2 regions of the Rhizobium sp. RSm-3 genome follow, and region 1 is predicted to be linked to the other one. Evidence: riboswitches for the same ligand, from Rfam matches in the RefSeq annotation. Region 1 holds a riboswitch; the other holds the start of a gene.
The links. A riboswitch is a leader RNA that binds a small molecule or an ion and turns the genes downstream of it on or off. The one in region 1 is predicted to bind cobalamin.

Region 1 (15,608 bases):
TGCGTTTTGTCAGATTCTGCCGCGCCGGCCGGATCGCCACAATGGACATTCCAGCCTAAAAATTGCACTAATCGAACATGGGCGTGGGAGAGGGCCGATGAGCAGACAGATACCGACCTACGAGCTCTACGGCGAAAACATCGGACGATCGCCGGAATTTTGGTTGCATTGCGAAACAATTCGCTCCCGCAGCAGCCTGCACCAATGGGAGATTCGCCTCCACCGCCACGAGAGTTTCTTTCAGATATTGTACATCGAAGCCGGTTCGGGCGATGCAATCTTCGGCGAGAAGAGCCATGCCATCCGGCCGCCGGCGGTGATTACGGTTCCGCCCGGGCTCAATCACGGCTTTCGTTTTTCACGCGATATCGACGGTCTCGTCATCTCCATATTGCGGTCCCATCTCAGCCATCCGCCCGGCGAACGGAGCCATCTCGGTGAATGGCTGGCGACGCCGCATCTGACGCCGCTCGATCCCGATAATGCCGAGGCTGCCCATGTGATGCAGACGTTGCGGCGACTGGGCGATGAATTCGAAAACCGCCGCAGCGGCCGCAACGAGGTCTTGGCAGCCTACGTCGCCCTGGCGTTGCGGCTGACGGCGCGGATTTCCCATGATGGGAATGCCCGGGAGTTTTCGTCGAACGAAAACGAGCGACGGATGGAGATGCTGGGCGAGCTCATTCAGCAGCATTTTCGATCCCACAAGCCCGCATCCTTCTATGCCAGGGAACTCGGGGTTTCGCCCACGCATCTCACCCGGATCGTCCGGTCGATGACCGGCAGCACGCCGCACGAGTTGATCGCCGCCAAACTCGTTGAGGAGGCGAAGCGTCAGCTTGTCTTTACGCTGGGCAGCGTTCAGGAAATCGGCTTTCGGCTCGGCTTTGCCGATCCCGCCTATTTCTCGCGCTTCTTCCTCAAATATACAGGAGAAACACCGCGGGCCTGGCGCATGAAGGAGAAGGTCCGGCTCGACCGAGCATAGGGTCTTGGCATCCGGTGACGGGCGCATTCGCAGGCGTCAGTCACCGATGTGTCACGTCGCCGGCCATGTCCAGTCCTGCACCTCCGGCATGTCCTCGCCATGTTCGCGCACATAGTCGTGGTGTTCCGAAAGCTTGCCGCGGAAGGCGGCAAGCGCATCCGTCGCCTTTTCCTTCAGGCCCGGTACGCGCTCGATGGCTTCGATGGCAAGGTGGAAGCGGTCGAGTTCGTTAAGGACGGTCATGTCAAAAGGCGTCGTCGTCGTGCCCTCCTCGATGAAGCCGCGGACGTGGATGTTTTCGTGGTTGGTGCGCTTATAGGTCAGGCGGTGAATGAGATAGGGATAGCCGTGATAGGCGAAGATGACAGGCTTGTCTGACGTGAAGATCGCATCGAAGGCCTCGTCGGTCAGTCCGTGCGGATGGTGATCCTTGGATTGCAGCGCCAGCAGATCGACGACGTTGACGGTGCGGATCTTCAGCGCCGGCACGGCCTTGCGCAAGAGGTCGACGGCGGCAAGCGTCTCCATGGTCGGCACGTCGCCGGCGCAGGCCATGACGAGGTCGGGCGCGACGGCGTCTTCCTCGTTGCTTGCCCAGTGCCAGATGCCGATGCCGGCTTCGCAATGTTTCACCGCCTCGTCCATCGACAGCCATTGCGGCTCCGGCTGCTTGCCGGCGACGATGACATTGATGCGGTCATAGGTGCGCAGGCAATGATCGCCGACCCAGAGCAGGGTGTTGGCATCCGGCGGCAGGTAGATGCGGACGATATCGGCCTTTTTGTTGGCGACGAGATCGACGAAACCGGGATCCTGGTGGCTGAAGCCGTTATGGTCCTGGCGCCAGACATGCGAGGTCAGCAGATAGTTCAGCGATGAGATCGGCTTTCGCCATTCGAGCTCGCGCGTCACCTTCAGCCATTTGGCGTGCTGGTTGAACATGGAATCGATGATGTGGATGAAGGCCTCATAGCAGGAGAAGAGACCGTGGCGGCCGGTCAGGAGGTAGCCTTCCAGCCAGCCCTGGCAGAGATGCTCGGAGAGCACTTCCATGACGCGCCCGTCGCGGGAGAGGTGGATATCATAGGGCTCGATATCCTCCATCCAGACACGGTCGGTGACCTCGAAGACGCTGCCGAGGCGGTTGGATTCCGTCTCGTCGGGGCCGAAGATCCGGAAGTTGGCGGCCTCCGCGTTGCGCTTCATCGTGTCGCGCAGGTAGCGGCCGAGGATCTCCGTCGACTGGACCATGGCGCTGCCGCGCTTGCCGATATTTACGGCGTAGTCGTGTATATCGGGAGTATCGAGCTCGCTGCGCAGCAAGCCGCCATTGGCATGCGGATTGGCGCCCATGCGGCGTTTGCCGGCGGGCGCCAGCGCCCGGAGCTCCGGTTTCAGCCGGCCGTCGGCGCCGAACAGATCTGCCGGATCATAGCCTTGCATCCAGTCTTCGAGGATCTTGCGATGGCTCTCATTCTCGCGGCAGTTGGAAACCGGCACCTGATGGGCGCGCCAGAAGCCTTCCACCTTCTTGCCGTCCACCTCCTTCGGGCCGGTCCAGCCCTTGGGGCTGCGCAGCACGATCATTGGCCAGCGTGGGCAGCCGTCCAGAGCTTTGCCGTTACGAGCCTGCCTCTGAATCTCGCGGATGCAGTCGAACACCTGATCCAGCGTCGCGGCCATCTGCTGATGCATATCGCCCGGTTCGTGGCCTTCGACGAAGAAAGGCTGGTAGCCGTAGCCTTCGAAGAGACGGCGCAGATCATCGCCATCGGTCCTGCCGAGAATGGTCGGGTTGGCGATCTTGTAGCCGTTCAGATGCAGGATCGGCAGCACGGCGCCGTCACGGGCGGGATTGAGGAATTTGTTGGAATGCCAGCTCGCGGCCAGCGGCCCGGTCTCGGCCTCGCCGTCGCCGACGACGCAGGCGACGATCAGATCGGGATTGTCGAAGGCAGCGCCATAGGCATGAACGAGGGCGTAACCGAGTTCGCCGCCCTCGTGGATGGACCCGGGTGTTTCGGGCGCCGCATGGCTCGGGATGCCGCCGGGGAAGGAGAATTGCCGGAAGAGTTTGCGCATGCCTTCGGCATCCTCGGAAATGTCGGGATAGATCTCGCTGTAGCTGCCTTCAAGATAGGTATTGGCGACCATGCCCGGGCCGCCGTGGCCGGGGCCGCATATATAGATGACGTCGAGGTCGCGGGCGCGGATCATGCGGTTCAGATGCGCATAGATGAAGTTGAGGCCGGGTGTCGTGCCCCAGTGGCCGAGCAGGCGGGGCTTGATATGCTCCGGTTTCAGCGGCTCGCGCAGCAGCGGATTGGCGAGCAGGTAGATCTGCCCGACCGAGAGATAGTTGGCGGCCCGCCAGTAGCGGTCGGTCAGGGTGAGTTCGGCGTCTGTCAAAGCGGCGGTCGAGATATGCGTTTCCATGGATTTCTCCCGTTCGAAAACCTGTTCAACGTCAATTCTACCGGCCGGCGCGGGGCCTGCCGTTGATCTGGATCAGCCAGTGCCGAGTATGGACAGCGCCTCATCGGCGATGACCTGCTCCTCGTCGGTGGCGATGACATGGGCAGCGATACGGCTTTCCCGCGTGCTGATCGTGAACGCATTGGCGAAATTGGCCTTTTCGTCGATCGCAAGGCCGAGCCAGGAGAGCCGCTTCGCCACGCCGGCGCGAATCTCCGGCTGATGCTCGCCGATGCCGGCGGTGAAGACGACGGCGTCAAGGCCGCCGAGCGTTGCCGCCATGCGGCCGGTTTCGCCGGCGATACGCAGCATGAAGAGGTCGATCGCCTGGCGCGCCTCCGGCCGGCCATCCCTCAACAGATCGCGGGTATCGGCGCTGATGCCGGAAACGCCGAGCAGGCCGGAGCGGTGATAGAGCAGGTCTTCGATTTCTTCGAAGGATTGGTTCCGCTGACCGGCCAGATGCAGAATGACGCCGAGATCGAGTGCGCCCGGGCGCGTCGCCATCGGGATGCCATCGAGCGTCGAAAAGCCCATGCTGCAATCGCGGCTGACGCCATGATCCAGCGCGCAGAGGCTGGCGCCGCTGCCGAGATGGGCGACCACCGCCTTTGCCGCATCCGGCGCCTTGCGGGTTAATTCGCCGGCGATGAATTTATAGGACAGGCCATGGAAACCATAACGCTTGATGCCCTCGTCGTGCAGCGCACGGGGGATGGCGAAGCGGCGAACGAGATCGTCCTGCGTGGCATGGAAGGCCGTGTCGAAGGAGGCCGTCTGGGCAAGATGCGGCTTCAGATGCCTGAGCGCACGGATGAAGCGCAGCGCCTGCGGTTGATGCAGGGGTGCCAGCGGCGTCAGTGCATCGACGGCATCGATTGCGGCGTCGTCGAGGGCGATCGCCCTGGTGAAACGGTCGCCGCCATGGACGACGCGGTGGCCGGCGGCGCGGGTGGCGGCCATGTCGAAATGATCGCCGAGACGCGCGAAGGTCTCATCGATGATGTCGTGCAGGTCTTCCGTCACCTCGGCCTTCAACGGCATGTCGAATGTCAGCGATCCCTTGATCAGGCCGAGCGAGAGCGGTTCGGCACGGAAATCGATAACACCTTTGCCGAGGCGCCGCGCCCTATCGCCATCCATCGCGAAGATACCGATCTTGATCGTGGAGGAGCCGGCGTTGAAGGTCAGGAGCAGATCGGTCGATGACATGTCTTCAGAGACTCCGCACAGTCGGTATTTTGGCCGAACTTAGTGCGGGGGCTGCGGACGGAAAGGCGTTTATCCGCCGTTCACGTGCTTTGCCGATGCGCAGCCTATCGTCATCTTCGGCTGGGATCGAGTACAGCTTTCATCGATGTCCCGGGGCTGGGAGGTGCAATTGGCGCTGGCGGCTTCGATTGCATTCCTGCTCTTCATCATCGACGCCGGCTTTTTAAGCTGTATCGTCAGGCCGTTGAGGCCAGGCTGGCATTGCGATCGCTGATGAAGATGCCCGCCTCGGCGGCGGGCATCGCCTTGCCGAAAAGATAGCCCTGGCCGATGTCGCAGCCGAGCTGCAGCAGGAAGGCGAGCTGGCCGTGCTCCTCGACGCCCTCCGCGGTCGTCTTGATGTTGAGGCTCCTGCCGAGTCCGAGCATGGCGCGGATGATCTTTTCCTGGCGTTCGTCGCCGCGATAGGTGGCGACGAAGCTTTTGTCGATCTTGATCTTGTCGAAACGATAGCGGGCGAGCTGTGCCAGGCTCGAATAACCCGTGCCGAAATCGTCAAGCGCGATCTGGATGCCGGCCGCGTGGAGTTCATCAAGGATGACGGCGGCGACGGCGGGATCCTGGATCAGCGCGTTTTCGGTGATCTCCACCTCCAGGCGCTGCGGCGGCAGCCGGCTTGCCGAAAGGACCTTGAGAATGCGCGACGTCAGCAGCCTGTCTTCCATCTGCACCGGCGAGACGTTGAAGGACAGCATTACATGCTCAGGCCAGGTGAGTGCGTCGCTGCAGGCCTGGGCGAGAAGATCCTCGAACAAGGCGGTGATCATCCCGTTTTCCTCGGCGATATCGATGAAAACAGGCGGCGGAATATTGACACCGTCTTCGCCGATCCAGCGCGCCAAGGCCTCGAAGCCGCAGAGCTGACCGGTCTTCAGGTCGATCAGCGGCTGATAGAAGGGTTTGATCGCCTTGTTGGCGATTGCGGCGCGCAGCCTGGTTTCTAGCGCAGCGCGTTCCGTGACTTTGTCCTGCATGGCCGGTTCGAAAGCGAAATAATGGTTGGGGCCGCGTGATTTTGCCTCGTACATGGCGAGGTCGGCACGATGCGCGGCATCTTCCAGCGGTTCGGCTCCTTCGGTCCAGCGGTCGTAGCCGACGCTGGCGCCGACTTCGACGGCAAAACCGTCGATATGGATCGGCCGGGTGACAGCCTGGATTAGCAGTCTGGCAAAACGCTCCTCGCGCGGTGCCGTCAGGGCAAAGGCGACGATGATGAATTCGTCGCCGCCGAAGCGGTAAACGCAATCGGCGTTGCCGAGCGCGCAGATTCGCCTGGCAACCTCGATCAGCAGAATGTCGCCGCCCTTGTGGCCGACGAGATCGTTGACTTTCTTGAAGCCGTCGAGATCGACGGAGAAGAGCGTGACGTTGCGATCCCATTCCTCGATTTGGTCCTCGTCGTCCTTGATCGGCCATGAGAGGATCTTGCGTTCGAAGGCGTAGCGGTTCGGCAGCTTGGTTAGATGGTCGTGGGTGGCCGTCCAATCGGCCTTCGCCTGGGCGGCGGCGCGCAGTTCCGTTTCCTTGCGCAGGTCGGCGATGCGCAGCACCGAATAGATGAAGCTCATGGCGCCGGCGATGCCGAGCGCCAGAACGAGTTTGTCGGCGCCATATTCGCCGAAACCGGTCATGAAATAGACAAGGCTGTCGTCGAGCTGCAACAGCGCGCCGAGGAGCCAGAGAGTTATCCCAAGCCCGACGATCGACACGCATTGCCTTCCGGCCCTGCTCTGGAAAAACACCGGCATGTGGCCTTCTCCATCTCCACCCTATGCCGAACTATCACGAAAGTCTGAAATGTTCGTTGAAACCAGAAGGCGAATTATTGGAGGCCGCAGCCTGTTGCTGCACCGTCGAGAGACGGACGCGCTTCTCGTGAAGCGGGGACGGGAAAGCACGAAGGCGAGCGTGCTGTCGCATGCTCGCCCTTTCTCGTGCTTCAGGCGGTGACGATCAGCAGCGGGACGCTGACGACGAGACCGATCAGAAGTGTGATTGTGGCGAAACGCATCAGGCGCAGGCGCCGCGTACGCTCGCCACTCCAATCATATGTCATGTCTTCCATCTCCTTGGGACAAGGAAGTAGTCCCGGTGAAGCCGGGTTCAACAGAGATGACGCAATTTGCTTGTGTAAAGCTGGATAAGATGAGGGATCGCTAATGCGCGTCGCATTAAACGGGATTCATGCGACGCGCCTTAGGTTTTTGTTTTATGCATGTCGTTATCCCGGAACCGCGGCACACTTCCGGGCGACATGCATTAATGCTGAAAACGCAGCGACCAGCGCCGTCCGTTGCTGGTCATGCGAACGATACCAAGCGGCTCGATGTCGACGAGCCAGAAAGAGGATGGCGGCGCCCGAAGCACATGGGCAACCGCTGCCCGGATGACGGCGGCGTGGCTGATGGCGATCACATGGCCGCCGAGGGCGGATTCATTGTCCATCCAGCCGGCGACGCGTATGCCAAGATCAACAAGGCTCTCGCCCCCGTGCGGGACCGCTTCCGGATCGCTCATCCAGGCCATGAGGTCCTCCGGCTCCTCGGCCTCTATCGCCGCGATCGACTTGCCGGCCCAGCGGCCATGATCGCAGTCGCCAAGGACAGGGTCCGTCCGGGCTTGAAGGCCGAGCGCGTCGGCAGTCTGGCGGGCGCGCAAAGCCGGGCTGGTGACAATACGATCGGCACGGGGCAGGGCGGCCATCCTGGCCGCGTCTTCTGCGGCCTTGTCTTCCAGCGGTTCGTCGAGCGGGAACAGGGCCTTGCGGCTCGCCGCCGTCGCGCCGTGGCAGATCCAGGTAAGGCGCGTATTCACGGTCGTTCCGATCTCCGGATAGCGGTGGGAACAGCCCGTCGCCGCTTCATGAAGTTTCGTTGACAGGCTCTTCGGCCTGCAGATATAACCGTGCTGTTGCGGGTTTGGAAGCCGGTGTAAATCCGGCACGGTCGCGCCGCTGTGACCAGCGTGTCGAAGGTTCTTCGCGCTGGAAGTCAGACCCTGCCGCATAAGCACTCTTTCGACTGAACGCGTCATTCCCGGAGGAATACATGTCTGACACCACTTTTGCGCCTGTTGCGGCACCGGCGCCGATCCCCGTAGCAGAGATCCTGCCATGGGCGATCTTCGGCGGCCTGCTGATGCTCATCGCCATCTATTTCGTCGGCACCGAGGAAGGCGCGATGGCGCTGTTCAACGGCATGTACGTGCATGAATTCGTGCATGACGCCCGCCACCTCCTCGGCTTCCCCTGCCACTAGGGGAGTTCCCGACATGGTTGGAAACCTCCTGCTACGCGGCATGCTCGCGGGCCTGATTGCTGGCTTCCTCGTCTTCGCCTTCGCCCATACTTTCGGCGAGCCGCTGGTCGATTCGGCGATCGCCTTCGAGGAGGCGAGCGCCCAGGCGACCGGCGAAGCCGCCGAACCTGAAATCGTCAGCCGCGCCATGCAGGCCGGTCCGGGCCTTTTCACCGGCGTCATGGCCCATAGCATTGCCGTCGGCGGGCTTTTCGCGCTCGCCTTCGCTTTCGTGCACGGCCGCGTCGGCAGCCTTTCGGCGCGCGGCACCTCGGCGGTCATCGCCATTTTCGCCTTCGTGGCGATCGTTCTCGTTCCCGCTATCAAATATCCGGCCAACCCGCCGGCGGTCGGCAATGCCGATACAATCGGCGTCAGGACCGAGCTGTTCTTCCTGATGATCGTCGTCTCCCTCGCCGCCCTGATCGCCGCGGTGGCGCTGTCGCGCCGTCTTTCCGAGCGTTTCGGCCTCTGGAACGGCGCCATCATCGCCGGCATCGCCTATCTCGTCTTTATCGGCCTCGTGCTTTATCTGCTGCCGCCGATCAACGAAGTGCCGGAGAACTTCTCGGCGATGGTGCTTTGGCGTTTCCGCACGACAACGCTCGCCATGCATGCGATCCTCTGGGCAACGCTCGGTCTTGGCTTCGGAGCGCTGGCGGAAAAGCGGCTTGCCGTGAAGGGCGGGCAACCGGTCCGGCAGGTAAAGGCCTTCCACTGAACACATCGAGGGGCGCCGTTTTGCCGGCGCCTTTAGATTTTCGGGCAACGATGAAAAGCTGCAGCACCATATCGCTCCTGTCGACGGCCTTTGCCGCCGCCGCTTTCTTTTGCATGCCTGTTGAAAACGCCCTTGCTCATAGCCGCAGCGGCGGCGCCAGCCATGCCGGTCTCGAGATCCCAGAAATTTCGCATGGCGAGATGGCGGTGATTTCGGACTATCGCGGCCGAATTATCGGTCTGGCGTCCCGTGCAGTCGATACGAACGAGCCATTCCGGCGCGTTCTGAACTACGCCGAAATCCAGTATTCCTATTGTCTCTGGGGACGGATGCCGGGCAGCGTGAGCGACGAGCAGAGCCCGTTCAACGAATGCGCCCATGCCTATCTTGCGGCGACCAAGGCGGTATTGCTTTCGATGCGTGAGATGCCGCGGGAGGCCGTTGCGGCTGGTGAAATCATTTCCGCGGTCGATGACGACATGGTGCGGCGCAGCCTGGCGCTCATCACCTGCCGGTTCAGCGGCGAGGCCTTCAACACCGCCGATGTCGTCAAGCCACGCTGGAGTAAAGTGCCGTTTCATGCCGCCAGCATGGCGTCGCTGACGGGGTTCGCCGCTCTGTTCGCCCTTGTGGTGTTTGCGCTGGGTCGCTTTCTGCGGCCGAAGGCTCAATCGTCGGAATAGCGCTGCTCGCGCCACGGATCGCCATACATATGGTAGCCGTTCTTTTCCCAGAAGCCGGCCTCGTCACCCGACATCAGTTCGATGCGGCGCAGCCATTTGGCGCTTTTCCAGAAATAAAGATGCGGCACGACGAGGCGCATCGGGCCGCCGTGATCCGGCGTCAGCGGCAGGCCTTCCCATGATGTCACAAGGATCGCGTCCTCGGCGGCGAAATCGGCAAGTGGAAGGTTGGTCGTATAGCCGTCATAACTCGTCAGCATGATATAACCGGCGTCCGGCTTCGGCATGGCGAGATCGAGCAGATCGCGCGTGGAAACACCCCGCCATTTGTTATCGTAGCGCGACCAGGTGGTCACGCAGTGGATATCGCTGACCTTGGTACTCTGCTCGATCGCCTGGAAGTCGGCCCAGTTGAGTGTGAGCGTCGTTTCGACGAGGCCGCGCACTTCAAGACGCCAGCTATCGGTGGAGATGACGGGCTGCTGGCCGAGATCGAGCACCGGCCAGTTTTTGACGAGATGCTGGCCGGGCGGCAGGCGCTCGGCTTCGGGGCGGCTGATGCGGCCGGTCAGAAACTTGCCCTCTGCCGCCCAGCGACGCTTGGAGCTGGTGAGCTTGCTGTCGGCGGGCGTCTTGTCGTTGCTCATGATGGGGTTCCCTACGATACCGCAATAGGGCATTCGCGTCTCCGGGTGTCAAGTTTCGGCGGGCCCTTGGAAATCCGTGTCGGCGTCATTAAACTTGAGCCGTCGGGTATGCCTCGCTGGGGAGTGGAGGCGGAAAGGGGAGGAGCCGGATCTGTCGAGATATCGTGCGATAGCGGCGTTCCTGGTGGTGCCGTTGATCATCTTCGCCTTCTTCACCTATGGAAGCGCGATTGCGACACGCGCCTATATGGGAGAGGCCTCGGCGCAGGCGGGGACAGCGCTGCGCCTTGCCGTCTCGGCGCTCAGCGGTCACCTCAACCGCTACGAGGCGCTGCCGGCGCTGATCGCCGATCATGACGACATCAAGGAACTGGTGAGCGCCCCTGAAAATGCGGCACTGCGCGATGCGGCCAATCTCTATCTCAAGCAGATTAACGGGCTGCTGAAATCCTCCGACATTTATGTGGTCAAGCCGGATGGAGAGACGATCGCGGCCAGCAATTACGACGGACCTGGAAGCTTCGTCGGGCAGAATTTCAGCTACCGGCCCTATTTCCAAGACGCGATCGAAGGCCGGCAGGCGCGGTTCTATGCGCTAGGCACCACCTCGCTGAAGCGCGGCTATTATTTCGCCGCGCCGATCCGGACCGGCACGGATATTCGCGGCGTCATCGTCTTCAAGGTCGATATCGACATGATCGAATCCTCCTGGGGCGGCGGCGAATACAAGATTTTCGTCTCCGATCCTGAGGGCATCATCTTCATGTCCGGCAGCCCGGAATGGCTCTACGGCGCGATCCTGCCGCTGACGGCCGATCGCATCGCACGCACGGAAGCCTCGCGGCGTTATGCCAATGCCAGACTGACGGCGCTGCCGGTCACACGCCAGCGCTTCGAGCCGCACGAGTTGATGACGCTCGCCGGCGAGCGCGGATCGAGCGAATATCTGGTTCTCTCGCACTACATGCCGGCCGAGGACTGGACGGTGAACGTGCTGATGGAAACGAGTTCCATCCGCGCCCAGGCGCGCACGGCGCTTGCGGCTGTCTTTCTTATCCTTTGCATTGCCGGGCTTGCGGTCGCGGTTCTGCGCCAGCGGCGGGCGCGGCTTGCCGAACGCATGCAACTGCAGACGGAGGCTCGCAACGAACTGGAGCAGCGCGTCGAGGAGCGCACGGCCGATCTTGCCCGCGTCAACAGCCGCATCGAGGAGGAGATATCGGAACGGCGTCTGACCGAGCAACAGCTCCGTCAGACACAGGCCGATCTTATCCAGGCCGGGAAGCTCGCCGGCCTCGGGCAGATGTCGGCTGCGCTTTCGCACGAGTTCAACCAGCCGCTCGCCGCCGCCAAGACCTATACGGACAGCGCCTCCGTTCTCATCGATCGCGGCCGGACCGAGGAGGCGCGGGACAATATAAGGCGTATCGGCGGGCTGATCGACCGCATGGCCGCGATCAGCCGGCATCTGCGCAACTTCGCCCGCAAACCGAACGAGAAACTCGGCTCGGTGTCTCTCGACGAGGCGATGCATGACACGCTCGAGATCATCGCCTGGCGGCTGAAGGCGGCCGATGCCGAGCTCCGGCTTGATCTGGGCACCCGGCCGCCGGTGGTGCGTGCCGGTTCGGTGCGCCTGCAGCAGGTGCTGGTGAATGTGATTTCCAACGCGGCCGATGCCGCGGAAGGGCTTGATGACAGACGTATCGAGGTTTCGGCCTTCGAGGAGGCCGGCAAGGTGGTGCTGACGGTGCGGGACCATGGGCCAGGCGTGCCTGCGGCGATCGCCGAGCGTATCTTCGATCCCTTCTTCACGACGAAGGGCGTCGGCAAGGGGCTCGGTCTCGGACTGTCGATCTCCTACAATATCATCAAGGATTTCGGCGGCAGCCTTTCCGCGGTCAATCATCCGGAAGGGGGCGCGGTGTTCCGTATCGAACTGCAATCGGCGGCAGGGCTGATGCCGGAGGCCGCGGAATGAACGATGCGAAGATTCTGCTGGTCGACGACGAGGAGGAGTTGCGCCGCTCGACGGCGCAGGCGCTGGAGCTTTCCGGCTTCAGCGTCGAGACTTTTTCGAACGGCGATCATGTGCTGGAATTGATCGGCTACAGTTTTCCCGGTGTCGTCGTCAGCGATATCCGCATGCCCGGCATGGACGGAATGACGCTGATGCAGAAAATCCGCGAACTCGACCCTGAAGTGCCGGTCATTCTCGTCACCGGCCACGGCGACGTTCAGCTTGCGGTGAAGGCGATGCGCGAAGGCGCTTATGATTTCATCGAGAAGCCGTTCACGCCGGAGATGCTTGCCGGCGTCATTCGCCGGGCGATGGAGCGGCGCGGCCTCGTGCTCGAAAACCGGCTGCTGAAGGCGGTCGCCGGCAAGCGCGACGATATCGAGGCGCGGCTGCCGGGACGCACGCAGGTGATGGTGGATCTGCGCTACCGCATCCGGGCGATCGGGGCGAGCGATGCCGATACGCTGATTGTCGGGGAAACCGGCGCCGGCAAGGAGGTGGTGGCCCGCGCGCTGCACGATATCAGCGCCCGGGCGAGCCGGCCGTTCATTGCGATCAATTGCGCGGCGCTGCCGGCCAACCTGATCGAAAGCGAGCTCTTCGGCCATGAGGTGGGCGCCTTTCCCGGCGCGGTGAGACCGCGCTACGGAAAGTTCGAGCATGGGCGCGGCGGCACCATCCTGCTCGACGAAATCGGCTCCATGCCCTTCGACCTGCAGGCGAAGTTCCTGCGGGTGCTGCAGGAGCGGATGATTTCCCGGTTGGGATCGAATGAGACGGTGGCGCTTGACGTGCGCTTTATCGCTACGAGCAAGGTGGACCTGGAGGCGGAGGTGGCGGCGGGACGCTTCCGCGCCGACCTGTTCTACCGGCTGAACGTTGCGACGCTGCATGTGCCGTCGCTGTCGCAGCGCCGGGCGGATGTTCCGCTGCTTTTTCTGCAGTTGGTGCGGGAAGCGGCCGCCCGCTATGGCCGCGATGAGGTGACCGTGCCGCCCGACGTGATCTCCGATGTCGCCCAGCGTGACTGGCCGGGCAATGTGCGTGAATTGAGGAATGCCGCCGACCGTCTGGTTCTCGGACTCGACGATGGCGGCCCACAGGCCGGGGAGGCAACCGGGCTTGCGGAGCGCGTCGCCGAATTCGAACGGGGCGTCATTGCCAGTGCGCTGGTGGCGCATGGCGGCAGCCTCAAGCCGGTCTATGAGACACTCGGCATCTCCCGGAAGACCCTCTACGAAAAGATGCAGAAATACGGCCTCGACAAGCGGATGCTGACCACCGAAGGCTAATTCTCGGCGCCGCCCCATGTTCGCGGTGGGTGGAAATCCACCCATCGCACAAGCCGTTTGTTTCCAAATCGACCCATGCTGCATCGCACTGTCGCAAAATCGTGTCTCGAAAGTGGCTGTAATGATTGCGGGCCGGTTTTTCCCGGCGGCAAATAGGTCATGCCCGGCGCGGAGGATGTGTCGGCGGGCTTGCTTGTTTCATCAGGGAGGAAACGATGAAAATTCTGAAGGCCATGCTCGGCCTGACCGCGGCTGCCGCAGTCTCTCTTCTCGCCGGCGTCGCTTCGGCGCAGACCTATCCCGAACGCACCATCACCATGGTCGTGCCCTTTGCGGCCGGCGGCCCGACAGACACAGTCGCGCGCCTCGTCGCCGAATCCATGTCGAAGGATCTCGGTCAGCAGATCGTCGTCGAAAATGTCGGCGGCGCCGGCGGTACGCTCGGCGCCGGCCGCGTGGCGAGCGCCGATCCCGACGGTTACACGATCCTGCTGCACCATATCGGCATGGCGACCAGCGCCACGCTCTACCGCAAGCTCGCCTATGACACGCTCGGCGCCTTCGATTATGTCGGCCTCGTCACCGAGGTGCCGATGACGATCGTCGCACGCAAGGACATGGAGCCGGCCGACCTCAAGGGGCTGATCGACTATATCAAGGCCAACAAGGACAAGGTGACGGTCGCCAATGCCGGCATCGGTGCGGCTTCGCATCTCTGCGGCATGATGTTCATGAGCGCCATCCAGACGCCGCTGACCACCGTTCCCTACAAGGGCACCGGCCCTGCCATGACCGACCTGCTCGGCGGCCAGGTCGACGTCATGTGCGACCAAACGACCAACACGACCAAGCAGATCCAGGGTGGCACGATCAAGGCCTATGCGGTGACTTCGCCGAAGCGCCTCGACGTGATGAAGGACATTCCGACGGCAGTCGAAGCCGGCCTGCCGGGCTTCGAAGTCGGGATCTGGCACGGCATCTACACGCCGAAGGGCACGCCGGCCGCGATCAACGAACGCCTGTCGAAGTCGCTGCAGGTCGCACTGAAGGACCCGAATGTCGGCGCCCGCTTCGCCGAACTCGGCACAGCGCCTTCCTCCGACGCCGATGCGACGCCGGCTGCGCTGAAGGCCAAGCTCGAAGGCGAGATCGCCCGCTGGAAGCCGGTGATCGAGGCTGCCGGCGAATATGCCGACTGAGACTTGTCCTCGTCCAGGACATGCCGGATGAGCCCCTCACCCTAACCCGCGCGCGGGGAGAGGGACTTGCCCCGCGCAACAGCGGCATGGATGAGAGGCCAGCGGCATATCCCCTTCTCCCCGCTTGCGGGGAGAAGGTGCCGGCAGGCGGATGAGGGGCAATCGCCGCAGCAACGGCATCACGTGAACCATCTCCAACTCCAGGAGACACCATGAAATCCATCAGTTTCGATACCACCAATGCGATCTGCGGCGGGCTTTTCGTCGCGACCGGCGCTTTCTTCGCCATCCAGTCGCTGGGGCTCGACCTCGGCACGGCGGTGCGCATGGGGCCGGGTTATTTTCCGCTGGTGCTGGCCGGCGTGCTCGTGCTGCTCGGCGCGATCATCTTCATCCAGGCGCTGCGCGTCGAGGGGGAGCCGATCGGTCTCTTCGCCTGGCGCGGCATGTTCTTCATCCTGCCGGCGCCCGTCTTCTTCGGGCTGACGGTACGCGGCCTCGGATTTGCGCCGGCGCTGTTCTTCACCGCGTTCATCGCCTGCTTCGCATCGCAAAAGATGAACGTGTTCTTCGCGATCATTCTTTCGCTGCTGCTGACAGTCTTTTCGGTGGCGGTCTTCAGCTATGGGCTCGGCCTGCCGTTCGAGCGCTTCGGCCCCTGGGTCCGGTTCTAGGAGTCGATGATGGATCTTTTCAGCAATCTCGCGCTCGGTTTTGCGACGGCCGGCACACCGGAAAACCTGCTCTTCTGCCTGATCGGCGTGCTGCTCGGCACGCTGATCGGCGTGCTGCCCGGCATCGGCGCCACGGCGACGATCGCCATGCTTTTGCCGATCACCTTCCAGCTCGAACCGGTCTCTTCGCTGATCATGCTGGCCGGCATCTATTACGGCGCGCAATACGGTGGTTCGACGACGGCGATCCTCATCAACATGCCGGGCGAATCCTCCTCCGCCGTCACCGCAATCGACGGTTACCAGATGGCGCGCAAGGGCAGGGCGGGGGCAGCGCTTGC
Region 2 (15,608 bases), on a different contig from region 1:
GAATGCTGAACGGCATCCTTCGGCGACAGGGATCGCAGGTCGCCCTGAACCGCCTCGATATCCTGATATTCTCCCAGCGCCTTGCCGGATGCCGCGTCGGTGGTCTCGGCAGTCCAGCCGCGGCTCAGCCGTTTTTCGATGAGTTGGCGCAGCAGCCGACGCGCATCGTCGGTTTCCGGGCCGTATTGGGCCATGACGCGGTCCAGCAGGAGGACCCTCGCGGCGGCCGTTCTCATCTCCACTTCGGCATTGTCATAGGTCGATTTGGCGGATGCAATCAGCAGACCGAGCGCCAAAGCCGAGAGCGTCCCCACCACCGCGGTCGCGAGCCTGATGACATCCTTGGATTCCGAACTGAGATGATGGTCCGGCAAGCGGCCGCGCACCATCATTCCTATCGATGTTGCCGCCGACAGAAAAACAAAGACAAGTCCGCCAAGCAACAGTGAGATCAAGTCCGGTCTCCCTATCGTCACGTCCATGCTGCAAGCGCCGCAATGCTTGCAAACTGTGCAATATCTGCCGTTATCATAGCGGAAGACAGGCGGAGCGTGGAACTCTTTACTTTGCTATTCTCGCGTGGATCATTGCTGGAAAATGAGCAGCACGTAAGCCAGGAAAAGCACCAGATGGACCGCACCTTGCATGAGATGCGTGCGGCCGCTGGCGAAGGTGATGATGCTGACGGCAAGCGTGAGCAGGAGCATCACCAGATCGCCGTGTTCCAGGCCGAGTGTCACGGCGTGTCCGTAGAGCTGGCTGACAACAAGCATCGCCGGCACCGTCAGCCCGATCGTCGACAATACCGAACCGAGGAAGATGTTGACGGAGCGCTGCAGATTGTTGGCGACAGACGCGCGCACGGCGCTGATTGCCTCAGGCGTCGCGACAAGGATGGCCATGACAACACCGCCAAATGCGGTTGGCGCATGCAGGGTTTCGATAATGTAATCGATCGGCCGCGCAAGCTGTTCGACCAGGAAGACGACGGGAGCCATATAGGCGAATAACAGGATGGCGTGAGGCCAGACCGGTCCGTGGCGAGGCACATGTTCGCTGTGAGGTTCCTGACGGTTGCTGTCGTCAGCGAAATAGTCGCGATGGCGGCCGGCCTGAAGAAACAGGAACGTCGCATAGAGGCCGACCGATATTATGCCCAGTATCAGTTGTCTCGGTGCAGATGGATGCTGTCCGTCCGGGCCTGCCAGGAATGTCGGCATGACCAGGCTCAAGGTCGCCAGCGGTACGATCACTCCGAGATAGGCGTTGGCGCCCTGCAGGTTATGCTGCTGCTCCGGTCGCCGCCATGCGCCGAGCAACAGCGACAGGCCGACCATGCCGTTCAGGATGATCATGACGACCGCAAACAGCGTGTCGCGCGCAAGTGTGGGATTGTTTTCGCCGTGAAGCATGACGGCTGATATTGCCATCACCTCGATCGAGGTGATGGCAAGCGTCAGAATGAGCGTGCCGTAAGGCTCCTTCAGCCGCTCCGCCAGGTGGTCTGCGTGTCGCACGACCGACAGAGCGGAGCCGAGTACGACGGCAAACAGCCACCCGAAAACGACCGTGAACCAAATCGGATCGGAAAGCTGCCCGAAGATCTGCTCCTGGAAAGCAAGAAATGCCAAGCTCGTCGCGACGCTGACGCCGAGGAACCATTCCTCGCGCAGCAGGCTGGTCGCGCCGACGGCGCGCAATGCGGGACCGTCCGTCATCGAAACCATCCGCCTTCTGGCAAATGCCGCCGCAATGCGATCATCAACACCATCGCGCCCCGCCCGCTACCCGCGCATCCTATGAGGAGGAATCGTACCTCAAGCCGAGCGGCATGCAACCGTCTAAAGCCGAATAGCCCTGGTCTTATTCGCGTCCGGTGGCCGGGATTGCTGCGCCGGTAACGACGGCTGCGGCCGGCGAAATCAGAAAGGCGATGAGGCGCGCGATCGATTGCGGCGATACCCAGCCGTCCGTTTTCGCATTGGGCATGGCGGCGCGGTTCTCGGGCGTGTCGATCGTCCCGGGCAAAATGCAGTTGGCGGTAATGCGGTGGTCGCGGTTTTCCGCAGCGATCGCCTCGGTCAGCCGGATGACGGCGGCTTTCGAGGCGGCGTAGGCGGCCTGGTTGGCGCCGGCCTTCAGGCCGGGTGCCGCAGCGACATGAACGATGCGGCCGTAGCCCGCGGCCTTCATTGCTGGAAGAACCGCGGCGCTGATCGTCAGCGCCGTGCGGGCGTTGGCGGTCATCATCGTCTCCCATTGCGCAGGCGCATCCGGCCCCACCGGCCCCATCTGGAAGCCGCCGACCGTATTGACCAGGGCACTGACGCCGCCGAAGCGCTTGACGGCCCGCGCGACGGCGGCGGCGCAGGAGGCATAATCGGTGAGATCCGTTCCGGCAATCGACAGAAACTCGGTGGAGGCGGGAAGATCGCCGGCCAAGGCTTCCAGTTCCTGGCTCGAACGGTTCATGCAGACGAGTTTCGCACCGCCGGCGGCGAGTTCACGGACAACGGCGCTGCCGAGGTTGCCGCCGGCTCCCGTAACGATCACGGCTTTCTGGTCGTTCATGGCAATCGATCTCCTGCCGGTGCCGGTCCTTGATGGCGCGCATTGTTGATACAGGCTGCGCCGCAAGGCAAGCCCACGAATCCGCGACAAGGTCAGACATCCTGCAGTACTGCCCTCGGAGCTAGCCGCAGGCAGCTCCGTCGCCGTTGCTCAACGGTCTCGTCGGGTCGGCCGTCAGTGATATTTGGTCCTTTCGCGACCGAGAATTTCCGGGGCGTCAAGGCCGGAAATCGGGCGGGTGATATCGGCCGGGATGTCGCCGGTGAGCTGCAGGTCGAGATAGCGGGCGCAGCAGACGCGCAGGAAGGAGGTGAAGTTTCCAAGATCATGGCCGGCATCGATCGATTCATGATGCAGCCGGGTGATCAGCTGGACGACATTCATGCCGTCGCGCCGGGCGACTTCCTCGAGCTTCGACCAGAAGAAGTTCTCCAGCCTGACGCTGGTCACCATGCCGTCGATGCGTAGCGACCGGGTGGTGCTTTCCCAGAGCCGCGCATCCGCCTTGATGAACAATTCGCACATGTCATCCTCCCGGTGCCGCCTCCTCAGGCGGCGTTGGTTTCGAGCAGCGCTGCCGCATCGAGCACGGCCATGAACTGGCGCAGCCACGACGGATGCGCCGGCCAGGCCGGCGCCGTTACCAAATTGCCGTCCGCGACCGCATCGGTGATTGAGATATCGGCATAGGTGCCGCCGGCAAGTTCGACTTCCGGCCGGCAGGCGGGATAGGCCGAGCAGGTGCGGCCCTTCAAAACGCCGGCGGCAGCGAGCAGTTGCGCGCCATGGCAGATGGCGGCTACGGGTTTTCCGGCATCGAAGAAGTGCCGGACCGCTTTGATGACGTCTGCATTGAGGCGCAGATATTCCGGCGCGCGGCCGCCGGGGATGACGAGGGCGTCGTAGTCTTCGGGCCGCACGCTATCGAAAGTGGCGTTCAGTGCGAAATTATGACCGCGTTTTTCGGAATAGGTCTGGTCGCCTTCGAAATCATGAATGGCGGTGGCGACGGTCTCGCCTGCCTTCTTTCCGGGGCAGACGGCGTCGACCGTGTAGCCGCAGGCAAGCAGCGTCTGGAACGGCACCATGGTTTCGTAATCTTCGGTGAAATCACCCGTGATCATCAGGATTTTTGAAGCTGGCATCGTATCCTCCTTTGAAACCAACCGCCGGAGATTAACAAAGAGCTGCGCGCAGAAGGTATTATGGGAATACTACAGCGGAAATTCCCTAAAGCGCGTCGCATCAAATTTGGTTCATGCGGCGCGCTTTAGTCGTTTGTTTTCATGCATGTCGCCCGGAACCGCTGCACGCTTCCTGATGACATGCATTAGACCGCCTTGACGGTCACATCAGGGACGGCGCAGGCCTCGCCGCCGCCGAAGAGGCGGGAGCGGGTGAGGAAGCGTTTCTCGCGGCCGTTATCGAGCGAGAACATGCCGCCGCGGCCGGGCACGACGTCGATGATGAGCTGCGTATGTTTCCACGCCTCGAACTGGCTGGCGCTGATATAGACCGGCACGCCGCCGATCTCGCCAAGTTTGACGTCGCTGTCGCCGGTCATGAATTCATTTGCGGGATAACACATCGGCGAGGAGCCGTCGCAGCAGCCGCCGGACTGGTGGAAGAGGATATCGGGATGATCGCGCTTGATCTCAGTAATCAGGTCAAGGGCCGCGTCGGTTGCGAGAACACGCGGTTCGCCGTTGACGGTCGTTTCCATCGGTCTTCCTCCAAAGTTTCGGGAGGAAGAAAGTCCCCTCCCCAACCCCTCCCCACAAGGGGAGGGGCTTTTCCCCCTCCCACCACGCGAGTTTCTCAGAAGAAGCCAAGCGCCTTCGGGCTGTAGCTCACCAGCATGTTCTTGGTCTGCTGGTAATGGTCGAGCATCATCTTGTGGGTTTCGCGGCCGATGCCGGACTGTTTGTAGCCGCCGAAGGCGGCATGGGCGGGGTAGGCGTGGTAGCAATTGGTCCAGACGCGGCCGGCCTGGATCTCGCGGCCGAAACGGTAGCAGCGATTGGCGTCGCGGCTCCAGACACCGGCGCCGAGGCCGTAAAGCGTGTCGTTGGCGATTTCGAGCGCTTCCTTTTCGGTCTTGAAGGTCGTGACCGAGACCACAGGTCCGAAGATCTCCTCCTGGAACACCCGCATCTTGTTGTGACCCTTGAAGATCGTCGGCTTGACGTAAAAGCCGTTCGCCAGATCGCCGCCGAGATCGTTGCGCGCGCCGCCGGTCAGAACCTCGGCGCCTTCCTGCTTGCCGATGTCGAGATAGGCGAGGATCTTTTCCAACTGCTCCGTCGAGGCCTGAGCACCGATCATCGTCGCGCTGTCGAGCGGATTGCCCTGCTTGATCGCCTCGACGCGTTTGACCGCCTTTTCCATGAAGCGGTCATAGATCGATTCCTGGACGAGGGCGCGGCTCGGGCAGGTGCAGACTTCGCCCTGATTGAGGGCAAACATTGCAAAACCTTCGAGTGCCTTGTCGAGGAAGTCGTCGTCCTCGGCCATCACATCGGCGAAGAAGATGTTGGGTGATTTGCCGCCGAGTTCCAGCGTCACCGGAATGAGGTTCTGGCTGGCATATTGCATGATCAGCCGGCCAGTCGTCGTCTCGCCGGTAAAGGCGATCTTGGCGATGCGGGGGCTGGTCGCCAGCGGCTTGCCGGCCTCGATGCCGAAACCGTTGACGATGTTGAGCACGCCTGGCGGCAGCAGATCGCCGACCAGTTCGGCCCACAGCAGGATCGATGCTGGGGTCTGCTCGGCAGGCTTCAAGACGACGCAGTTGCCGGCCGCAAGCGCCGGAGCCAGTTTCCACGTGGCCATTAGGATCGGGAAGTTCCAGGGAATGATCTGGCCGACGACGCCGAGCGGCTCGTGGAAGTGATAGGCGATCGTATCGTGATCGATCTCGCCGATCGAACCTTCCTGGGCGCGGATGCAGGAGGCGAAGTAGCGGAAATGGTCGATCGCCAGCGGAATGTCGGCCGCCATCGTCTCGCGGATCGGCTTGCCATTGTCCCAGGTCTCGGCCTGGGCCAGCAATTCCAGCTTGTCCTCCATCCGCTGGGCGATCTTCATGAGGATATTGGAGCGCTCGGCAGCGGAAGTGCGGCCCCATTTTTCCTTGGCCGCGTGGGCGGCGTCGAGCGCGAGATTGATGTCCTTTTCATCGGAGCGGGGGATGTCGCAGAGCTTGCCGCCGGTGACGGGCGTCAGGTTTTCGAAGTATTTGCCTTCGACCGGCTCGCGCCATTCGCCGCCGATATAGTTGCCGTATTTCAGCTTGAACGGCGACTCGACGATTTTCTGATGAAGCATGTCATCCTCCCGTGATGATCCAGGTTCCAAGCGAACCAGTGGGAGGAAAATGTGCGTGTTTCGGCGAAGAGAACAGGGTGGGTCTTCGATACCGCAGTGCACAGTGTCGCAGAGTTGCGACAGGATCGGCGCCCGATTGCCGCAACGGCGTAACCTTCGAGCCGATCAGTGGAGGTCGAGCTTCTTCATCTTCCGGTGCAGGGTGGCGCGGCTGATGCCAAGCGCGATCGCCGCCTGGGAGACATTGCCGCCGGCGCGCGACAGCGCACGCAGCAAGGCTGCCTTCTCCGCCTCGACCATCTCTTCCTGCTGCGAGACGCTCGCTTCGCGGAGAGCATCGGCGGCCGGAATACCGGCGGCGATTCGCTTGTCGTCCAGCTGCAGCGCGATGCGGGCGGCGCGCGTCGCCCCGAGCACGAGGTCATGCCGGTCGACGGCCAGCAGGGCAGCGGCCGAGTTGGCGCCGGCCGGAACCATCAGGAAGCGGGCGCTGGGAAAGGCCGAACGGAAGAGGTTGAGTTCGATGCGCATCGCCGCATCGCGCACGGTCTGCGTCAAGATCGCCAGGGTCATTTCGTTGACGTCTTCGCGGCAGGTGGAGATGTCGAGGGCGGCGGCCAGCCGGCCACGGTGATCGCGGATCGGCGCCGTCGTGCAGCTGAGACTGGTATTGGCGCAGAAGAAATGCTGGTCGCGGAAGATGGCGACGGCGCGTTCATCGGCAAGCGCGGTGCCGATGCCGTTGGTGCCGATGCTTGCCTCGGTCCAGACGGAGCCGGTCCAGAGGCCGAGTTCGCGGAATTCCTTGTCGTCGCCGGCTGCTCCCCGCCGCTCCAGCGCAATACCATTCTTGTCAGTCAGAAGCAGGCAGCAGCCGGCCTTGCCGACGGCGGTAAAGAGGCGATCGAGTTCCTCAGTCGCGCTGGCGATCAACTGCCCGGACTGTTCGCGGGCACGCCGGAATTCCTCATCGGTCAGGCGCAGCGGCGCCCGTTCATCCTCGGGGGCGAGCTGGTGCATTGTCATGCATCGCCGCCAGGAGGCGACCACCGGAGAGCTGGCCGCGGCGGAATCGCGCTGGGCAGAGGTATAGACATGCTCTGCATGCGCTGACTGTTCGTGCATCTGCTCCTCCCACGGAACTTCAGCACAGTCTGATGGAAAAGCCGCGGGTTTGCAATCAGGCGGCACGTGGCGGCCGTCAGCGTGCGGCGAAAGGGGGCGGCATCACATTTCGGTGTTTGAGCGGTGAGGATGTAACAAAGACTTCTCCCGCCCGTATTTTGCTACAGAACAAGGCTTTGCCAGATGGGGAGATCCTGATCATGCTGAACAGACGATTGTTGCTGATGACGACCGTTTTCGGGGCGCTTGCCGTTCGCGCTGGCCTGGTCGGCAAGGCGATCGCCGGCGAAACGTTTGCCGTGACCCACACCGATGAGGAATGGCATAAGCTGCTGACGCCGGACCAGTTTGTCATCCTACGTGAGGCTGGGACGGAAAAACCCTTCTCCAGCGCCCTGCTGCATGAGGAGCGGAAAGGCACTTTCGCTTGCGTCGGCTGCGACCAAAAGCTCTTTTCCTCGGCAACGAAATTCGACAGCGGCACCGGCTGGCCGAGCTTTTGGGCACCACTCGCCCATGCCGTCGGCACCACAAACGACACCAGTTTCGGGATGGCGCGCACGGCGGTCCATTGTAGCCGCTGTGGCGGCCATCTCGGACATGTCTTCGATGATGGCCCGAAGCCGACTGGGCTTCGCTACTGCATGAATGGCCTTGTCATGACGTTTCGTGCAGCCTCGGCCTGATCGAGGGAAGTTCTTGTTTGCTGTTCAGTCTGCGAGCGCCGGTGCCTATCGGTCCAGCCAGGCCTCGATGCCGCGCGCCGCGGCGCGGCCGGTCGCAAGGCAGGCGGTGAGGAGGTAGCCGCCGGTCGGCGCTTCCCAGTCGAGCATCTCGCCGGCAACGAAGGTGCCCGGCAGTGCCTTCAACATGAAGCCGTCGTCGATGCCGCTCCAGCGGATGCCGCCGGCCGAGGAGATCGCCTCGGCAATCGGCCTCGTATCGAGAAGCGGGACCGGCAGGGCCTTGATCACGCCGGCGAGGCGTCCGGGCTCGGTTCGGTCGCGCTCGGGAGCGAGTTCCCGCAGCAACGCCGCCTTGACGCCGTCGAGGCCGGCGCCCTTGCGCAGGCGGTTCGAGAAGCTCGATTTGGCATCCTGCCGTGTAAGGTCGCGGGTCAGTCTTTCGACCGTGCGGCCCGGGGCGAGGTCGAGCGTCAGGGCAGCGTTGCCGCGGTTCTGCAACTGGTCGCGGAGGCTCGTCGCATGGGCATACACCAGGCTGCCCTCAATGCCGTTTGCGGTGATGACGAATTCGCCGGGAAAGGTGCCGGCTTCGGAGGTGGCGGTGACCGATTTCACCGGCTCGCCGGCGAAACGTTCGCGAAAGCTTTCGCGCCAGCCGACGACGAAGCCGCAATTGGCTGGCTGGAAGGCGTCGATCTCGACACCCTTCTCCAGTAACCAGGGCAGCCAGCTTGCATCGGAGCCGAGACGCGGCCAGCTTGCGCCGCCGAGCGCCAGCAGGGCGGCGTCGCAATGGACGATGCTGCGCCCTTCCGGCGTTTCGAAAACATAGCCCTGATCGGCAAATCCAACCCAGCGGTGGCGGGTGCGGAGCGTGGTGCCCTGCGCCTCCAATCTTCTGAGCCAGGCGCGCAGCAAGGGAGAGGCTTTCATCACATCAGGGAAAACCCGGCCGGACGAACCGACGAAGGTCTCTGTCCCGAGCCCTGCCGCCCAATCCCTGATATCGCTAGGGGTAAAGGCATCGAGAGCCGGCCGTAGCCGGGCAGAGGCGGCGCCGAAGCGCGTGGCGAAACGGGCATAATCCTCGGAATGGGTGATGTTCAGACCCGATTTGCCGGCCAGCAGAAATTTGCGGGCGAAAGTCGGCATGGCGTCGTAAACCGTCACCGCATGGCCGGAGAGCGAAAGCAGTTCGGCGGCCGCCAGGCCCGCCGGGCCGCCGCCGATGATGGCAATTCGCTTCTGACTCATGGATGTCTTTGCCCGATTCTTTCTGATGCCGTTTTGGCGCGGCTACGCCTTGCCTGCAAGGGCGGGATCAGTGATGCGCATGCGTGCATTGGCCGTGGTCGGCGAGCACCTCGATGACGCGGCATTGGTCGACGCGGCCGTGGCCGCAGCCTTCCACCATGGTTTCCAACTCGGCCTTCAAAGCCATCAGACTGCGGATGCGCTGCTCGACTTCGACGAGACGAGCCTTGGCGATGGCATCGGCGGAGGCGCAGGATTGGTGCGGATCATCCTGCAGCGTCAGCAGCGTGCGGATCGCCTCGATCTCGAAGCCGAGTTCGCGGGCATGGCGGATGAAGGCGAGGCGGCTAATATCGGCGGGTTCGAAGGAGCGCTGGTTGCCTTCGCTGCGGCTCGGTGCCGCGAGCAGGCCGATGCTCTCGTAATAGCGCACCGTCGGCACTTTGACCCCGCTCCGGCGCGCCGCTTCACCGATCGTGATCTTTTTCATGATTTTTCCTCTTGCACCTCTAGTCGCTAGAGGATGTAGGAGGGATGCTTCTGTTTGACAAGGAAGCGGATCATGGTTGAGACGAGCGAGACACGATACCGGGTCGGCGGCATGGATTGCGCTGCCTGCGCGAGCAAGATCGATACGGCGGTCAGGCGCGTGGCAGGGGTCGCCGATGTTTCCGTCTCGGTGATGGCGGGCACGATGACCGTCCGGCATGACGGCAGCAGCGACCTCAAGGCGATCGAGAAGAGAGTGACGGGGCTCGGTTATTCGGTATGGCCCTTTGCCGGAAGCGCGGCGCCGGCGCAGGACCACGGCGCGCACGATCATCGCCACCACGACCATGGCGACCACGATCACGATCATGATGGCCATGATCATGCCGGCCATGACCATGATCATGGCGAGAAGGAAATCGAAGGCCTGCATGGCCACGATCATGGGCCGATGACCGGTCCCTGGTGGCAGAGCAGGAAGGGCCGGCTGACCATCCTCTCGGGTGCGGCGCTGATTGCCGCCTATGCCGTGGGCCATCTCATACCTGCGATCGGGTCCTATGCCTTCATCGTCGCCATGCTCATCGGTCTGGTGCCGATCGCGCGGCGCGCTGTCATGGCGGCGTTCTCAGGCACGCCGTTTTCGATCGAAATGCTGATGACGATCGCCGCCGTCGGCGCCGTCATCATCAATGCGGGGGAGGAGGCGGCCACTGTCGTGTTCCTGTTCCTCGTCGGCGAGCTGCTGGAGGGTGTCGCGGCCGGCAAGGCGCGCGAAAGCATCCAGTCGCTGACGGCCTTGGTGCCGAAGAACGCGCTGCTGGAAGACAATGGCCAGACGCGGGAGGTGCCGGCGGAAAGCCTCGCCGTCGGCGCGATCATCATGGTGCGTCCGGGCGATCGCATCTCGGCTGATGGCATCATCGTCTCGGGCGAGAGCGCGATCGACGAGGCGCCGGTGACCGGCGAGAGCACGCCGGTGCGCAAGGGCGTCGATGCCGTCGTCTTTGCCGGAACGGTGAATGGCGATGCGGTGCTCCGGGTTCGCGTCACGGCGGCGGCTGCCGACAATACCATCGCCCGAGTCGTCAAGCTGGTGGAGGAGGCGCAGGAATCGAAGGCGCCGACGGAACGCTTCATCGACCGCTTCTCGCGTTATTACACGCCCGGCGTCGTGGTGGTCGCAGCATTGGTCGCGGTCGTTCCGCCGCTATTCCTCGCTGGGGCGTGGGACGAATGGATCTACAAGGGCCTTGCCATCCTGCTGATCGGCTGCCCCTGCGCGCTTGTCATCTCGACGCCGGCGGCGATCGCCGCCTCGCTTTCAGCAGGCGCCCGGCGCGGACTGCTGATGAAGGGCGGCGCGGTGTTGGAAACGCTCGGCAAGGTGACGATGGTCGCCTTCGATAAGACAGGCACGCTGACGGAAGGCAAGCCTCAAGTGACTGATATCGTTTCCTTCGGATTGAGTGAGGCGCAGATCTTGTCGCGCGCGGCAGTGCTGGAGCAGGGCTCCAGCCACCCCTTGGCGCTGGCGATCCTCAAACGCGCCAAGGCTGGCGGCGTCCCCGTGCCGCCGGCTTTCGAACTGGAAGCGCTGCCGGGCAAGGGGGTCAGCGGTAAAGTCGGCGGCGAGACTCTCGATTTGCTGTCGCCGTCCGCTGCCCGCGAGCGCGGAGCGCTCGACGGCGAAAAGGATGCACGCATTACTGTTCTGAACGATGAGGGCAAGAGCGTATCGGTGCTGCTCGTCAATGGTGTTGCAGCCGGCCTGATCGCCATGCGCGACGAGCCGCGCGAGGATGCGCAGGCCGGGCTTGCCACGCTTAAATCGGCCGGCGTCAAGGCGATGATGCTGACGGGCGACAACAAGCGGACGGCGGCAGCCGTTGCCGGCATGCTCGGCATCGACTGGCGCGGCGAGATGATGCCCGAGGACAAGCAGCGGGTCGTCAGCGAATTGAAGCGCCAGGGTTTCATCGTCGCCAAGGTCGGGGACGGTATCAACGACGCTCCGGCATTGGCCGCCGCCGATATCGGCATCGCCATGGGCGGCGGCACCGATGTGGCGCTGGAAACGGCGGATGCCGCCGTGCTGCACGGGCGCGTCGGCGACGTGGCCCGGATGATCGAACTGTCCAAACGCACGATGCGCAACATCCTAGAGAATATCACCATCGCGCTCGGGCTGAAGGCGGTGTTCCTGGTGACGACGATCCTAGGGATCACCGGGCTCTGGCCGGCGATCCTCGCCGATACCGGCGCCACCGTGCTGGTGACGATCAATGCACTTAGGCTGCTTCGGATAAAGGGACAGTGACGATTCGGGGGACGATTCGGGCCTGACCAGGAAACAAAATCTGAGGGCCGGCTACGGGTCGGTCCTCTTCATCCGGCCCTTCTCCACAGCCTGTTTTCTTTAAGCCTTCGTTATCCATGTTTTTCACAGGAACGCAGCGATTTCAAACCTGTCGTAACGCAAGGCGAAAACCATCCGTTGACACGATTTTGGATTGGCATACTATATCTAGTGTTCAAGGTTCCTTCGATTCGTCAGGATCGCAGGCTAAGACGGGAATACGGTGCGTTTCGCCATGACGGCGCAACAAGGCCGGAGCTGCCCCCGCAACTGTGAGCGGCGAGCAACTGTCCGATTTCAGGTCACTGAGGCATGATGCCTTGGGAAGGCTGGGGCAGGGTGCTTCGACCCGCAAGCCAGGAGACCTGCCTTGAACGAGATGTCCACGGGCGGGGTGTCCGGAAGGTCGCGTGCATGACAGCGGAATGATCCGCGCCTGTTGCGCTGCCCCGAACGTCCGCATGAGCACTTCGGGGTTGAAGTTATGTCCAGAACATCAAGGCCGCCGCCCGCGCAAATCCCGAAAGGGATCCTCTCGGGCGTTTAAACCGCCGACTTTGCCAGATCACCATCAAACGTTGCCCCGGACGTCGCAAGGCGACCGATCCCAGTATTGCGTCCTGAATTCTTTGACATCACGAGGAACATGATGAGCGTTACCGTCTACAGCAAACCCGCCTGCGTCCAATGCACCGCCACCTATCGCGCCCTCGACCGCCTGGGCGTCGATTACGACGTCGTCGATATCTCCGAGGACGCCGAGGCGCTCGATCGTGTGCGCGGCATGGGCTATATGCAGGTTCCCGTCGTCGTTGCCGGCGAGCAGCATTGGGCGGGGTTCCGTCCGGATATGATCAGCGCGCTCTCCTGACCGAGGAAAGGCGATGGGCCTGATCGTCTATTATTCCAGCCGATCCGAGAATACCCATCGCTTCGTCGCCAAGCTCGGGATGCGCGCGGCGCGCATTCCCTCAAGCGGCGCAGAGGCGTTCCATATCCGCGAACCTTTCGTGCTTGTCGTGCCGACCTATAGCGGCGCCGGCGGCCCAGGGATCGTAAAGGGGGCCGTTCCCAAGCAGGTGATCCGTTTCTTGAACGATGCGGAGAATCGAGGACGCATCCGGGGCGTGATTGCCGCGGGCAACAGCAATTTCGGCGAGACATATGGGCTCGCCGGCGACGTGATCTCGCAGAAATGCCAGGTGCCTTACCTCTACAGGTTCGAGCTCATCGGCACGGAGGAGGATGTCGCCAACGTCAAACGCGGATTGGAACGGTTTTGGACACGGGAACAACTCTGACGCGGGATGCGGGCGCAAAACCGCATAACACTTTTGCTCATCCCGCCGGCGAACGCCCTTTGAAAGCGGCGGAGACGCTCGACTATCACGCGCTGAACGCGATGCTGAACCTCTATGACGACGAGGGCAGGATCCAGCTCGACAAGGACCGCATGGCGGCGAAGCAGTATTTCCTGCAGCATGTGAACCAGAACACCGTGTTCTTTCACAATCTCCGGGAAAAGCTCGATTACCTCGTCACCGAGGGCTATTACGAGCAGGAGGTTCTCGATCAATATTCGTTCAATTTCGTCCGCGACCTGTTCGATCAGGCCTATGCCAGGAAATTCCGTTTCCCGACCTTCCTCGGCGCCTTCAAATATTACACCAGCTATACGCTGAAGACCTTCGACGGGAAGCGCTATCTCGAGCGCTACGAGGACCGCATCTGCATGGTGGCGCTGACCCTGGCGCGCGGCGACGAGGCCCTTGCCCGCGACATGGTCGACGAGATCATTTCCGGCCGTTTTCAGCCGGCGACGCCGACCTTCCTCAATGCCGGCAAGCAACAGCGCGGCGAACTCGTCTCCTGCTTCCTGCTGCGGGTCGAGGACAATATGGAATCGATCGGCCGGTCGATCAATTCGGCGCTGCAATTGTCGAAACGTGGCGGTGGCGTCGCGCTGTCTCTCACCAACATCCGCGAGGCCGGTGCGCCGATCAAGCAGATCGAGAACCAGTCGTCGGGCATCATCCCCGTCATGAAACTGCTCGAAGACAGTTTCTCCTATGCCAACCAGCTCGGTGCCCGCCAGGGGGCGGGCGCCGTCTATCTCAATGCCCATCACCCCGACATCATGCGCTTCCTCGACACCAAGCGCGAAAATGCCGACGAGAAGATCCGCATCAAGACGCTGTCGCTCGGCGTCGTCGTGCCCGACATCACCTTCGAACTCGCGAAAAACAATGAGGACATGTATCTGTTCTCGCCCTATGACGTCGAGCGCGTCTACGGTGTGCCCTTCACCGAGATTTCGGTGACGGAAAAGTACCGGGAGATGGTGGCGGACGCCCGCATCTCGAAGAAGAAGATCAAAGCGCGTGAATTCTTCCAGGTGCTTGCCGAAATCCAGTTCGAGAGCGGCTATCCCTACATCATGTTCGAAGACACGGTGAACCGGGCAAACCCGGTTGCGGGTCGCATCTCCATGAGCAATCTCTGCTCGGAGATCTTGCAGGTGAGCGAGGCGAGCGACTACAATGACGACCTCTCCTACAAGCATCTCGGCAAGGATATTTCCTGCAATCTCGGCTCGCTGAATATCGCCGCGGCCATGGATTCCAACGATTTCGGCAGGACGATCGAGACTTCGATCCGGGCACTGACGGCGGTCTCCGACATGAGCCACATCGCCTCGGTTCCGTCGATCGAGAAGGGCAATGACGACAGCCATGCGATCGGCCTCGGCCAGATGAACCTGCACGGCTATCTCGCCCGCGAACGCATCTTCTACGGCTCCGAGGAAGGCGTCGATTTCACCAATATCTATTTCTATACGGTGACCTATCACGCGATCCGCGCCTCGAACCTGCTGGCGGTCGAGCGGGGCCAAAGCTTCAAGGGCTTCGAAAAATCGAAATATGCCTCCGGTGACTATTTCGACAAATATACCGAAAAGGAATGGAAGCCGGCGACCGGCAAGGTGCAGGCGCTGTTCGACAAATCAGGAATCCATATTCCGACACAGGATGATTGGGCGGCGTTGAAGAAGGCCGTCATGACCTCCGGCCTTTATAACCAGAACCTGCAGGCGGTGCCGCCGACGGGGTCGATCTCCTACATCAACCACTCGACCTCCTCGATCCATCCGATCGTCTCGAAGATCGAGATCCGCAAGGAAGGCAAGATCGGCCGCGTCTACTATCCGGCGCCGTTCATGACCAACGACAATCTCGATTATTATCAGGACGCTTACGAGATCGGGGCGGAGAAAATCATCGATACCTATGCGGCGGCGACCCAGCATGTCGATCAGGGCCTGTCGCTGACCCTGTTCTTCCGCGACACGGCAACGACGCGCGATATCAACAAGGCGCAGATTTACGCCTGGAGGAAGGGCATCAAGACGATCTACTACATCCGCCTTCGCCAGATGGCGCTGTCCGGCACCGAGGTGCAGGGCTGCGTGTCTTGTACGCTGTGATTTGAATTCGCTCCGGATCAGCAAGATGCCCCTCACCCTAACCCTCTCCCCGTTTTGACGGGGGGAGGGGACGTGCCCTGCGAGAGGCTTGTGGGGAACGGGGGGCTTGCGGCATACCCCCTTCGCCCCGCGCGCGGGGAGAACGTGCCGGCAGGCGGATGAGGGGCAAATCGCACATATTCCTCAAAAGGGACCACCTAATGAACATGCAATTGAAACCCGTCTCCCGCGTGCGCGCCATCAACTGGAGCCGCATCGAGGACGATAAGGATCTCGAAGTCTGGAACCGGCTGACCGGCAATTTCTGGCTGCC

Region 2: linked by a shared signal. The riboswitch ahead of nrdH (glutaredoxin-like protein NrdH) and the one ahead of BBJ66_RS25475 (CbtB domain-containing protein) in region 1 are both predicted to bind cobalamin.

Annotation. Positions count from the first base shown of each region.
Region 1 covers NZ_MAWZ01000046.1:22,921-38,528, reverse strand. Annotated here, with positions in the region: gene BBJ66_RS25500 (helix-turn-helix domain-containing protein) at 98-988, shown strand; gene BBJ66_RS25495 (phosphoketolase family protein) at 1,040-3,424, opposite strand; gene BBJ66_RS25490 (acetate/propionate family kinase) at 3,497-4,675, opposite strand; gene BBJ66_RS25485 (putative bifunctional diguanylate cyclase/phosphodiesterase) at 4,912-6,483, opposite strand; gene BBJ66_RS25480 (histidine phosphatase family protein) at 6,995-7,549, opposite strand; adenosylcobalamin (AdoCbl) riboswitch at 7,627-7,769, shown strand; gene BBJ66_RS25475 (CbtB domain-containing protein) at 7,783-7,992, shown strand; gene BBJ66_RS25470 (CbtA family protein) at 8,006-8,752, shown strand; gene BBJ66_RS25465 (hypothetical protein) at 8,803-9,435, shown strand; gene BBJ66_RS25460 (sulfite oxidase-like oxidoreductase) at 9,420-10,082, opposite strand; gene BBJ66_RS25455 (sensor histidine kinase) at 10,267-12,063, shown strand; gene BBJ66_RS25450 (sigma-54-dependent transcriptional regulator) at 12,060-13,394, shown strand; gene BBJ66_RS25445 (tripartite tricarboxylate transporter substrate-binding protein) at 13,610-14,593, shown strand; gene BBJ66_RS25440 (tripartite tricarboxylate transporter TctB family protein) at 14,806-15,267, shown strand; gene BBJ66_RS25435 (tripartite tricarboxylate transporter permease) at 15,277-15,608, shown strand, end outside.
Region 2 covers NZ_MAWZ01000031.1:5,071-20,678, reverse strand. Annotated here, with positions in the region: gene BBJ66_RS22495 (bestrophin-like domain) at 1-455, opposite strand, end outside; gene BBJ66_RS22490 (calcium:proton antiporter) at 585-1,718, opposite strand; gene BBJ66_RS22485 (SDR family NAD(P)-dependent oxidoreductase) at 1,864-2,571, opposite strand; gene BBJ66_RS22480 (ribbon-helix-helix domain-containing protein) at 2,746-3,096, opposite strand; gene BBJ66_RS22475 (DJ-1/PfpI family protein) at 3,120-3,716, opposite strand; gene BBJ66_RS22470 (DUF779 domain-containing protein) at 3,902-4,294, opposite strand; gene adh (aldehyde dehydrogenase) at 4,390-5,898, opposite strand; gene BBJ66_RS22460 (helix-turn-helix domain-containing protein) at 6,064-7,023, opposite strand; gene msrB (peptide-methionine (R)-S-oxide reductase MsrB) at 7,224-7,709, shown strand; gene BBJ66_RS22450 (TIGR03862 family flavoprotein) at 7,755-8,963, opposite strand; gene BBJ66_RS22445 (MerR family transcriptional regulator) at 9,031-9,453, opposite strand; gene BBJ66_RS22440 (heavy metal translocating P-type ATPase) at 9,526-11,772, shown strand; cobalamin riboswitch at 11,973-12,198, shown strand; gene nrdH (glutaredoxin-like protein NrdH) at 12,461-12,682, shown strand; gene nrdI (class Ib ribonucleoside-diphosphate reductase assembly flavoprotein NrdI) at 12,696-13,112, shown strand; gene nrdE (class 1b ribonucleoside-diphosphate reductase subunit alpha) at 13,091-15,295, shown strand; gene nrdF (class 1b ribonucleoside-diphosphate reductase subunit beta) at 15,496-15,608, shown strand, end outside.